DNA from 2 places in the Lelliottia jeotgali genome. Region 1 is predicted to be linked to the other one. Evidence: predicted binding sites of a transcription regulator. Region 1 holds the regulator's gene; the other holds the start of a gene.

Region 1 (5,126 bases):
TCAGCTATTTCGGGCCAGACGCCAACGACTTCGGCCTGCTGGAACAGACTTTCCAGGATTACGGACATACGGGTAAAGGTCAGTCACGCAAATATCTGCACACCTATGACGAAGCGGTGCCGTGGAATCAGGTGCCTGGTACCTTCACACCGTGGCAGCCGCTGCCGGAACCGACCGATGTGCTGTTTTATGAGGGATTACACGGTGGCGTGGTGACTCCGCAGCACGACGTGGCGCGCCACGTGGATTTGCTGGTCGGCGTGGTGCCGATTGTCAATCTGGAGTGGATTCAGAAGCTGACCCGCGACATGAGCGAGCGCGGCCATTCGCGCGAAGCGGTGATGGATTCGGTAGTGCGTTCGATGGAAGATTACATTAACTTCCTGACGCCGCAGTTTTCCCGCACTCATATCAACTTCCAGCGCGTTCCCACAGTGGACACGTCCAACCCGTTTGCGGCAAAAACGATCCCTTCGCTGGACGAGAGTTTTGTGGTGATCCACTTCCGCAATCTGGACGATATTGATTATCCGTGGCTGCTGGCGATGCTGCAGGGCTCGTTTATCTCGCACATCAATACGCTGGTGGTGCCGGGTGGCAAAATGGGGCTGGCGATGGAATTGATCATGATGCCGCTGGTGCAACGGCTGATGGAAGGCAAGAAGATCGCCTAAGGTCTGTTGCCGGATGGCGCTGCGCTTATCCGGCCTACATTCAGGCTTTTGTAGGCCCGGTAAGCGTCGCGCCATCGGGCAAAATACCGCAGATGTTGCCTTTGTAGGACGGGTTAGCGAATCGCCACCCGCCAACGAATCAGGCGTCAATCACTTCATACGAATGCGTAATCTTTACCGCTTTTTCCAGCATCAACGCCACAGAGCAGTACTTCTCCGCAGACAAATCTACCGCGCGGGACACCGCGGCATCCTTCAGCTCTTTACCGGTGACGATAAAATGCAAATTGATGTGCGTAAACAGACGTGGCGCTTCCTCACGACGTTCTGACGTCAGTTTCACTTCGCAGTCGGTCACATCGTGACGGCCTTTTTGCAGAATCGACACCACGTCGATCGCACTACATCCGCCAGCGGCCATCAGCACCACTTCCATCGGGCTTGGCGCTTTATCTCCGGAGTTACCGTCCATCAAAATCTGGTGCCCTGAAGCGGATTCGCCAAGGAACGTTAAACCTTCAACCCATTTCACACGCGCTTGCATTTTCATTAACTCCAAAGTTGCATTTTTCAGAACAGATTACGCGTGCGTTACAATTCTCGCAACGGAAGGCGACCTGCATCATGCTGAAGCGAGACACCAGGAGACACGCGGCTAAAGCTATGCTAAAACAGTCTCGATGCTACAGTAATACATTGACGTTACACATGTATGCAGAGGACATCAAACTTTACTGGCTGCAAACATTGTGACAGCCAACTTCCCAGGTACGGGTAAGAATTCGATTGCAACCCCAGAGTCAGGATGCGATTTTGACTCTGAGACAGCTTATAACAGAGGATAACAGCGCATGGTGCTTGGCAAACCGCAAACAGACCCGACTCTCGAATGGTTCTTGTCTCATTGCCACATTCATAAGTACCCATCGAAGAGCACGCTGATTCACCAGGGTGAAAAAGCGGAAACGTTGTATTACATCGTCAAAGGCTCGGTGGCAGTGCTGATCAAAGATGAAGAAGGGAAAGAGATGATCCTTTCTTATCTGAACCAGGGCGATTTCATCGGTGAACTGGGCCTGTTTGAAGAAGGCCAGGAACGTAGCGCCTGGGTGCGCGCAAAATCCGCATGTGAAGTCGCTGAGATCTCCTACAAGAAATTCCGCCAGCTGATCCAGGTCAACCCGGACATCCTGATGCGTCTTTCTTCGCAGATGGCTCGCCGCCTGCAGGTCACTTCCGAGAAAGTGGGCAACCTCGCTTTCCTCGACGTTACTGGCCGCATCGCGCAGACACTGCTGAACCTGGCGAAACAACCTGACGCCATGACCCACCCGGACGGTATGCAAATTAAAATTACCCGTCAGGAAATTGGTCAGATCGTCGGCTGTTCTCGTGAGACCGTTGGCCGTATCCTGAAAATGCTGGAAGATCAAAACCTGATCTCCGCCCACGGTAAAACAATCGTGGTTTACGGAACGCGTTAATTCCGGAAAAAACGGCGTGCCATCGCAAGGTGTCACGCCGTTTTTGTCTCTGACGATTATGTGGCGCAGGCTGATTTATCACCCGGAAGTTAACTACGCACTACGTCAAACCCTGGTGTTATGTCTTCCCGTGGCCATTGGTTTAGTCCTGGGCCATCTGCAACAGGGGCTGCTTTTTTCTCTTGTTCCTGCCTGCTGCAACATTGCCGGTCTGGATACTCCCCACAAACGTTTTTTCAAACGCCTGATTATCGGCGGCTGCCTGTTTGCCGGGTGTAGCCTCGCCGTACAGCTGCTGCTGGCCCGCGATATCCCGCTGCCTTTAATCCTGACCGTGCTGGCGATGACGCTGGGCGTCACGGCGGAGATCAGCGCACTTCACGCCCGCCTGCTGCCCGCTTCACTGATTGCAGCGATATTCACGCTGAGCCTCGCCGGGAATATGCCCGTCTGGGAGCCGCTGCTGATCTACGCCGCCGGCACGCTGTGGTACGGGCTTTTTAACTGGTTTTGGTTCTGGATGTGGCGGGAACAGCCGCTGCGAGAATCCCTGAGCCTGCTGTACGTTCAGCTCGCCGATTATTGCGAAGCGAAATACACCCTGCTGACCCAGCACGCAGACCCGGAAAAATCATTGCCGCCGCTGCTGTCGCGCCAGCAAAAAGTGGTCGATTTAATCAGCCAGTGTTACCAACAACTGCACATGCTGGCGGCCAATAAAAATCATGAATACAAACGCCTGCTGCGTACCTTCCAGGTCGGGCTGGATCTGCAGGAACATATCTCAGTCAGCTTGCATCATCCGCAGGAGGTGCAAAAACTGGTAGAGCGCAGCCACGCCGAAGCAGTGCTGCGCTGGAATGCCCAGACGGTCGCGACTCGCCTGCGCGTGTTGGCGGACGATATTCTTTATCACCGCTACCCGACCCGCTTTACGATGGATAAACAGCTGGGTGCGCTGGAGAAAATTGCGCGCCAGCACCCGGATAACCCGGTCGGACAGTTTTGCGCCTGGCATTTCAGCCGTATCGCGCGGGTGTTGAGAACTCAGCGTCCGCTCTATGCACGTGACCTGATGGCCGATAAGCAAAAACGGCTGCCGCTGTTGCCTGCACTCAAAAGCTATCTGTCGCTGAAATCCGCCGCTCTGCGCAATGCCGCGCGCATCAGCGTGATGCTCAGCGCGGCCAGCCTGATGGGCGTGGCGCTGCACTTACCCAAACCCTACTGGATTTTAATGACCGTGCTGTTTGTCACTCAGAACGGATATGGCGCCACGCGGGTGCGCATTCTGCATCGGGCACTCGGCACGTTCGCGGGTTTGGTGATTGCTGGGGTGACGCTGCACTTCCACGTACCCGATGGCTACACCCTGCTGGGGATGCTGGTGATCACTCTGGTGGGGTATTTGATTATCCGTAAAAACTACGGCTGGGCGATGGTCGGGTTTACGGTGACGGCAGTGTATACCCTGCAACTGCTGACCCTGAACGGCGAGCAGTATATTGTCGCGCGGCTGGTCGATACGCTGATTGGCTGTCTGATTGCCTTTGGCGGGATGGTCTGGCTGTGGCCACAGTGGCAAAGCGGACTGTTACGCCAGAACGCCCATGACGCGCTCGAAGCCGATCAGCAGGCGATTCGGCTGATCCTGAGCGACGATCCTAAAGCATCGCCGCTGGCCTATCAGCGCATGAAGGTCAACCAGGCACACAACGCGCTGTTTAACTCCCTCAACCAGGCGATGCAGGAGCCGGGCTTTAATTCTCACTATCTGGCGGATATGAAGCTGTGGGTCACGCACAGCCAGTTTATCGTCGAGCATATCAACGCGATGACCACCCTGGCGCGCGAGCACACAATGCTGACACCGGATCTGGCGCAGCGCTATTTGCAGTCGTGTGAAATTGCCTTGCAGCGTTGCCAGCAGCGTCTGGAGTACGACGCGCCGGGAGAATCGGGGGATTCAAATATTCTTGAAGCGCCAGAGACGTTAACACACGGTCCGATGAGCACTCTGGAGCAGCATTTGCAGCGGGTATTGGGGCATTTGAACACCATGCACACCATTTCGTCGGTGGCATGGCGTCAGCGTCCGCATCACGGGGTTTGGTTGACGCGGATTTTGCGACGCAAAGAATCGTGATGGTTTACGCCCCGTAGGCCGGGTAAGGCGAAGCCGCCACCCGGCAATTTCCACTATCCCTGAACGATCTTCTTCACCGCACTGGCAAAGCGATGCATGCCGTCGTCGATATCCTGCCCATCAATCACCAGCGACGGCGCAAAGCGCATCACATCTGGCCCCGCATTAAGCACCATCACGCCTTCGTGCGCAGCGGCGTGGAGGAAATCACGCGCGCGGCCTTTGTACTGCGGCTTCAGTTCAGCCCCGACTAAAAGACCCATGCCGCGAATATCGCTGAACACGTCATATTGTGCGTCAATCTGCTGGAGATGCTGCACAAACTGCTCGCGCTTCGCATTCACACCGTTCAGCACTTCCGGCGTATTGATAATATCAAACGCCGCCCCGGCGATAGCGCACGCCAGCGGGTTGCCGCCGTAGGTGGAACCGTGCGAACCGACGTGGAAGGCCGACGCGATCTCCAGCGTGGTCAACACCGCGCTAACCGGGAAGCCGCCGCCGAGCGCTTTGGCGCTGGTGAGAATATCCGGTGTCACGCCGTAGTGCATGTAGGCGAACAGATCGCCGGTACGCCCCATGCCGCTTTGCACTTCATCAAACACCAGCAGCGCCTGATGTTCATCGCACAGTTCGCGCAGCCCTTTCAGGAACTCCGGCGTTGCGGCCATCACGCCGCCCTCGCCCTGGATTGGCTCAACCACCACTGCGCAGGTGTGATCGTCCATCACCGCTTTCACGGCGTGCAGATCGTTAAACGGCACATGGATGATATCAGCCGGTTTCGGGCCGAAACCGTCGGAATACTTCGGCTGCCCGCCC
Region 2 (5,126 bases), on a different contig from region 1:
GCGGTGGTTCCGGCGAAAAATGCCTGGCACATCCCAGATACGATCCCCGATAAACACGCGGTAATGGTGGAGCCTTTCACGATTGCGGCCAACGTCACCGGGCACGTTCGGCCCACGGAGCAGGATGTTGCCCTGATTTACGGCGCGGGTCCGATGGGGCTGGTGACCGTGCAGGCGTTGAAAGGCGTTTATAAGGTGAAGCAAGTGATAGTGGTCGACAGGATTGACGAACGGCTGGAGATGGCGAAACGCAGCGGCGCTGACTGGACATTCAACAACGCAGAACAGTCGCTTCAGGCAGCGCTGGAAGAAAAGGGCATCAAACCAACGTTAATTGTTGATGCGGCCTGCCATCCGTCGATTCTTCAGGAAGCGATTACCCTCGCTTCTCCCGGCGCGCGCATTGTGCTGATGGGCTTCTCCAGCGACCCGAGCCAGATTGTGCAGCAGGGAATCACCGGCAAAGAACTGTCGATTTTCTCTTCTCGCCTGAACGCCAACAAATTTCCGGTGGTGATCGACTGGCTGGAAAAGGGGCTGATCGACCCAGACAAACTGATCACCCACTTCTTTGACTATCACCACGTCACTGACGCCATCGAACTGTTTGAGAAAGACCAGCGGCAGTGCTGCAAAGTCCTCCTCACGTTCGGCCAATAATAACAAACGCGGTTAAGTGGTACGCATCTTACCTTTATTCAGAGATAGCCATTATGACTCAAGCACAACCTCAAAGAACGACGTCGGATCTGGTGAAAGCGGCTGTTTCCGGCTGGCTCGGTACCGCGCTGGAATTCATGGATTTCCAGCTCTATTCCCTGGGTGCGGCGCTGGTGTTCCATGAAATATTCTTCCCGGAACAGTCCGCTGCAATGGCGTTGATTCTGGCGATGGGGACTTACGGCGCAGGCTATATTGCGCGTATCGTCGGGGCGTTTATCTTCGGCAAAATGGGCGATCGTATCGGGCGTAAAAAGGTGCTGTTTATCACCATCACCATGATGGGGATCTGTACCACGCTGATTGGCGTTCTGCCGACTTACGCGCAAATTGGCATTTTTGCGCCGGTGCTGCTGGTGACGCTGCGCATTATTCAGGGGCTGGGCGCCGGGGCAGAAATTTCTGGCGCGGGAACCATGCTGGCGGAATACGCGCCGAAGGGTAAGCGCGGAATAATTTCCTCGCTGGTGGCAATGGGAACCAATTGCGGAACCCTGAGCGCCACGGCTATCTGGGCGGTGATGTTCTTTGTGCTGGACCGTGAAGATCTTATCGCCTGGGGCTGGCGCGTGCCGTTCCTCGCCAGCGTCGTGGTGATGATCTTCGCCATCTGGCTGCGAATGAACCTGAAAGAAAGCCCGGTGTTTGAGAAGGTTAACGATGAAAGCGGCCCGGTAGTGACCGCTGAAGAAACCTCGCTCGGCGCGATGTTCAAAAGCAAATCATTCTGGCTGGCGACCGGGCTGCGTTTTGGTCAGGCGGGAAATTCAGGTTTGATTCAAACCTTCCTCGCCGGTTATCTGGTGCAGACGCTGCTGTTTAATAAAAGCATTCCGACCGATGCGCTGATGATAAGCTCGATCCTCGGGTTTATCTCCATCCCGCTGCTGGGCTGGCTGTCCGATAAAGTGGGGCGCCGCCTGCCGTACATTCTGCTCAATATCTCCGCCATTATTCTGGCGTACCCGATGCTGTCGATTATCGTCGATAAAAGCTACAGCCCCGGGGTGATTATGCTATCGATCATCGTCATCCATAACTTTGCAGTGCTGGGCCTGTTTGCGCTGGAAAACATCACTATGGCGGAGATGTTTGGCTCGCGGAACCGTTTTACCCGCATGGCGATTTCGAAAGAGGCGGGTGGTTTGGTGGCGGTCGGATTCGGCCCGGTGCTGGCGGGGATCTTCTGCAATATTACCGGTTCCTGGTGGCCAATTGTGGTGATGATGGTGGTCTATTCGGTAATCGGTCTGATATCAGCGGTGCTGATGCCGGAAGTGCGCGACCGCGATCTGAGCCTCGCGGAAGATGCCGCCGAAAAAGCGATTTCCACCGTGCCGCTTGGCCATACGGTGAATCAGTAAGATCGCAGGGCGGGAGGTCGATCCCGCCTTTTCTTCTCTTCTTGTATGGTAGTTGATGGAAATCAAAGATGTCATACCAATTGCATGAGATGGTCTACCTCCTCAGATTCGACGACCACTCACTAAAATGAGCCTCCTCATGAATAATAAATTGTTGAATGCCAAAGCGTCACTTCCTGCCTACGACCGTAACAAGCTAGTGCCACGCATCGTGCACCTCGGTTTCGGCGCGTTCCATCGTGCTCATCAGGCCGTTTACACGGATATCCTCGCGGCTGAGCACGGCAGCGACTGGGGTTACACCGAAGTGAGCCTGATTGGCGGCGAACAGCAAATTGCCGATCTCAAGGCCCAGGATAATCTCTACACCGTGGCGGAAATGTCCGCCGACGCCTGGACAGCTCGCGTCGTCGGTGTCGTCAAAAATGCGCTTCATGCGCAGGTTGATGGTCTGGAGACCGTGCTGGCTGCCATGTGCGAGCCGCAGGTGGCGATTGTTTCGCTGACCATCACCGAAAAAGGTTACTGCCATGCGCCTGCGACCGGGCAACTTATGCTCGATAACCCGCTGATCGCCGCCGATCTGCAAAATCCGCATCAGCCAAAATCTGCGCCGGGCGTGGTGGTAGAAGCGCTGGCGCGTCGTAAAGCGGCGGGTTTACCGGCTTTCAGCGTCATGTCTTGCGACAACATACCGGAAAACGGCCATGTCTTGCGTAACGTCACCTGCGCGTATGCGCGAGCGGTAAACAGCGAACTGGCAGACTGGATTGAAGCGAACGTCACGTTCCCGTCGACGATGGTCGATCGTATTGTGCCGGCAGTGACGCCGGAAACGCTGGATAAAATCGAACAGTTAACTGGCGTGCGCGATCCTGCGGGCGTGGCCTGCGAACCATTCCGTCAGTGGGTAGTAGAAGATAACTTTGTTGCCGGGCGTCCTGAGTGGGAAAAAGCAGGCGCAGAGCTGGTGGCAGATGTGATTCCGTTTGAAGAGATGAAGCTGCGTATGCTTAACGGCAGCCACTCTTTCCTGGCGTATCTCGGCTATCTGGCGGGTTATCAGCACATCAACGACTGCATGGAAGACGAAAATTATCGTCAGGCCGCTCATGCGCTGATGCTCAATGAACAAGCGCCAACCCTGAAGGTAAAAGGTGTTGATCTGGGGCGTTACGCCGATCTGCTGATTGCGCGCTACAGCAATCCGGCGCTGCGTCATCGCACCTGGCAAATCGCGATGGACGGCAGCCAGAAGTTACCGCAGCGTATGCTCGATTCTGTACGCTGGCATCTGGCGCATCAGCGCAGTTTCCCGCTGCTGGCGCTGGGCGTAGCAGGATGGATGCGTTATGTCGGCGGCGTGGATGAAAGTGGAAACGCGATCGAAGTCTGCGATCCGCTGCTGTCCACCCTTCAGGCGGCGGTCAAGGGTAGTGCCGAAGGCGAAAGCCGGGTGAAAGCGCTGTTGGGTATCGAGGCGATTTTCGGTAACGGATTACCGCTGGAAGCCCGCTTTGTGGATGCGGTGATGGGCGCGTATAAAATGTTGCTGGAGCAGGGCGCGAAAGCGACGGTGGCACAAACTCTCGCTTCGAAATAAACACGTATCATGCCGCCGTTTGCGGCGGCATGTCATTAGGCCTGTTAGTGCATTCCTAAGCGAATCAGTTCAATCGGTTCGAACTTGCCTTCACAACCTTCCACTTCTACCGTTTTACTGCGGCGAACCTGCGCGGCGTCCAGCCCCTGAGCGTGAATTGCACGGACAGTCCCTGTGCGCCCGGTGCCGTTAATCATCACACGGCTGCCAGTGGTAATTGCGTTACGGTTGCGGTCATACGTCATCATGGTTATTTCTCCTCTTCTCTACACATCACGGCCCTGTTATTCCTGCCGCTGACGGGAGAATATAAATACGCCTGTTGCGTTCACATTTTTTTGTTTTTGATCAAGCTCACACTTTTTTGTCTGCATTTTATTGCCATTGGGCGGTTCAGACGCAAATTGACAAAACGGACAATTGTTTTCATTTATTGATAGTTTCGCCACTGAACGGTTTAGCCTTCGTTTCAAGTAGCCATGTCACTCTTAAGTCAGATAACTCATTATTTTATTTGGAATAAGGAAGGGCTTATGTACAAGAAAATATTAATGCCTGTAGACGTATTTGAAATGAACCTCAGTGATAAAGCGGTGCGTCATGCGGAGTTTCTGGCGAAAGCGGATAACGCGACCATCACCTTGCTGAACATCCTGCCCATCAGCAGCCGCTCGTTGCTTCGCGGGTTTAACTCTGACATCAAAAAGTTCGAAGCCTACATGGTCACCGAGTCAGAGAAAAAGATGAATGAATTAAAGCGTTTATTTGATATCGCGCCGGAGAATATTCACACTGAGGTGCGCTTCGGTAATGTTCGCGATGAAATCATCAGCATGAGTAATAAAGAGGATTACGAGGTAATTGTTATCGGTTCGAAGACGCCGGGAATGTCCAGCCATCTGCTTGGCTCAAACGCGGAATCGGTTATTCGCTACGCCAAAATACCTGTCTTAGTGGTACGCTAATTATTTAAGCGCCTCCCTGTTGGGAAGGGAGGCGCTTAATATTAATCTTCTGTAAACCAGTCGCTGTTTTCCTGGCGAATAAGCTGCACCGACTCGCCAATTTCTTGCAAATGCACGGTCATCGCTTTGTCGACGGCATCAACGTCACGCTTTTCCAGTGCGGCGAAAATATCATGGTGCTGACGCAACAGCATTTCCGGTGGCGAGACGTGATCGAGGCTCATATAGCGCACGCGGTCCATCGTGGCTTTGATATTTTCAATGGTATCCCACGCCAGTTGACAGTCGGCAATTTGCGCCAGTTTCTGATGAAACTCATCGTCGAGCTGGAAAAAGTCATTCAGCTGTTTGCGTTCAATCGCAATGCGCTGCTGGTGGAGATTCTGTTCCAGCAAATAGCACTGATTTTCGTCAATCAGAGAAGCCGCACGACGCACCACCGCGCATTCAATCGCCTGGCGGACAAAACAGCCG

The links. The regulator CRP, encoded in region 1, controls carbon source genes, mostly activating them, when cyclic AMP is high. The targets are predictions, from matches to a motif close to ATGTGANNNNNNTCACAT.
Region 2: ydfZ (putative selenium delivery protein YdfZ) is a predicted target of CRP. The motif match lies at 4,030-4,047, and genes of this name have one in related genera.

Annotation. Positions count from the first base shown of each region.
Region 1 is NZ_JAENMQ010000015.1:22,014-27,139, forward strand. Features, by position in the region: gene JBO43_RS20545 (phosphoribulokinase) at 1-674, shown strand, start outside; gene JBO43_RS20550 (OsmC family protein) at 814-1,218, opposite strand; gene crp (cAMP-activated global transcriptional regulator CRP) at 1,526-2,158, shown strand; gene JBO43_RS20560 (YccS/YhfK family putative transporter) at 2,217-4,304, shown strand; gene argD (bifunctional acetylornithine/succinyldiaminopimelate transaminase) at 4,358-5,126, opposite strand, start outside.
Region 2 is NZ_JAENMQ010000001.1:166,555-171,680, forward strand. Features, by position in the region: gene JBO43_RS00805 (Zn-dependent oxidoreductase) at 1-660, shown strand, start outside; gene JBO43_RS00810 (MFS transporter) at 714-2,084, shown strand; gene JBO43_RS00815 (mannitol dehydrogenase family protein) at 2,224-3,687, shown strand; gene ydfZ (putative selenium delivery protein YdfZ) at 3,732-3,935, opposite strand; gene JBO43_RS00825 (universal stress protein) at 4,221-4,652, shown strand; gene JBO43_RS00830 (GntR family transcriptional regulator) at 4,694-5,126, opposite strand, start outside.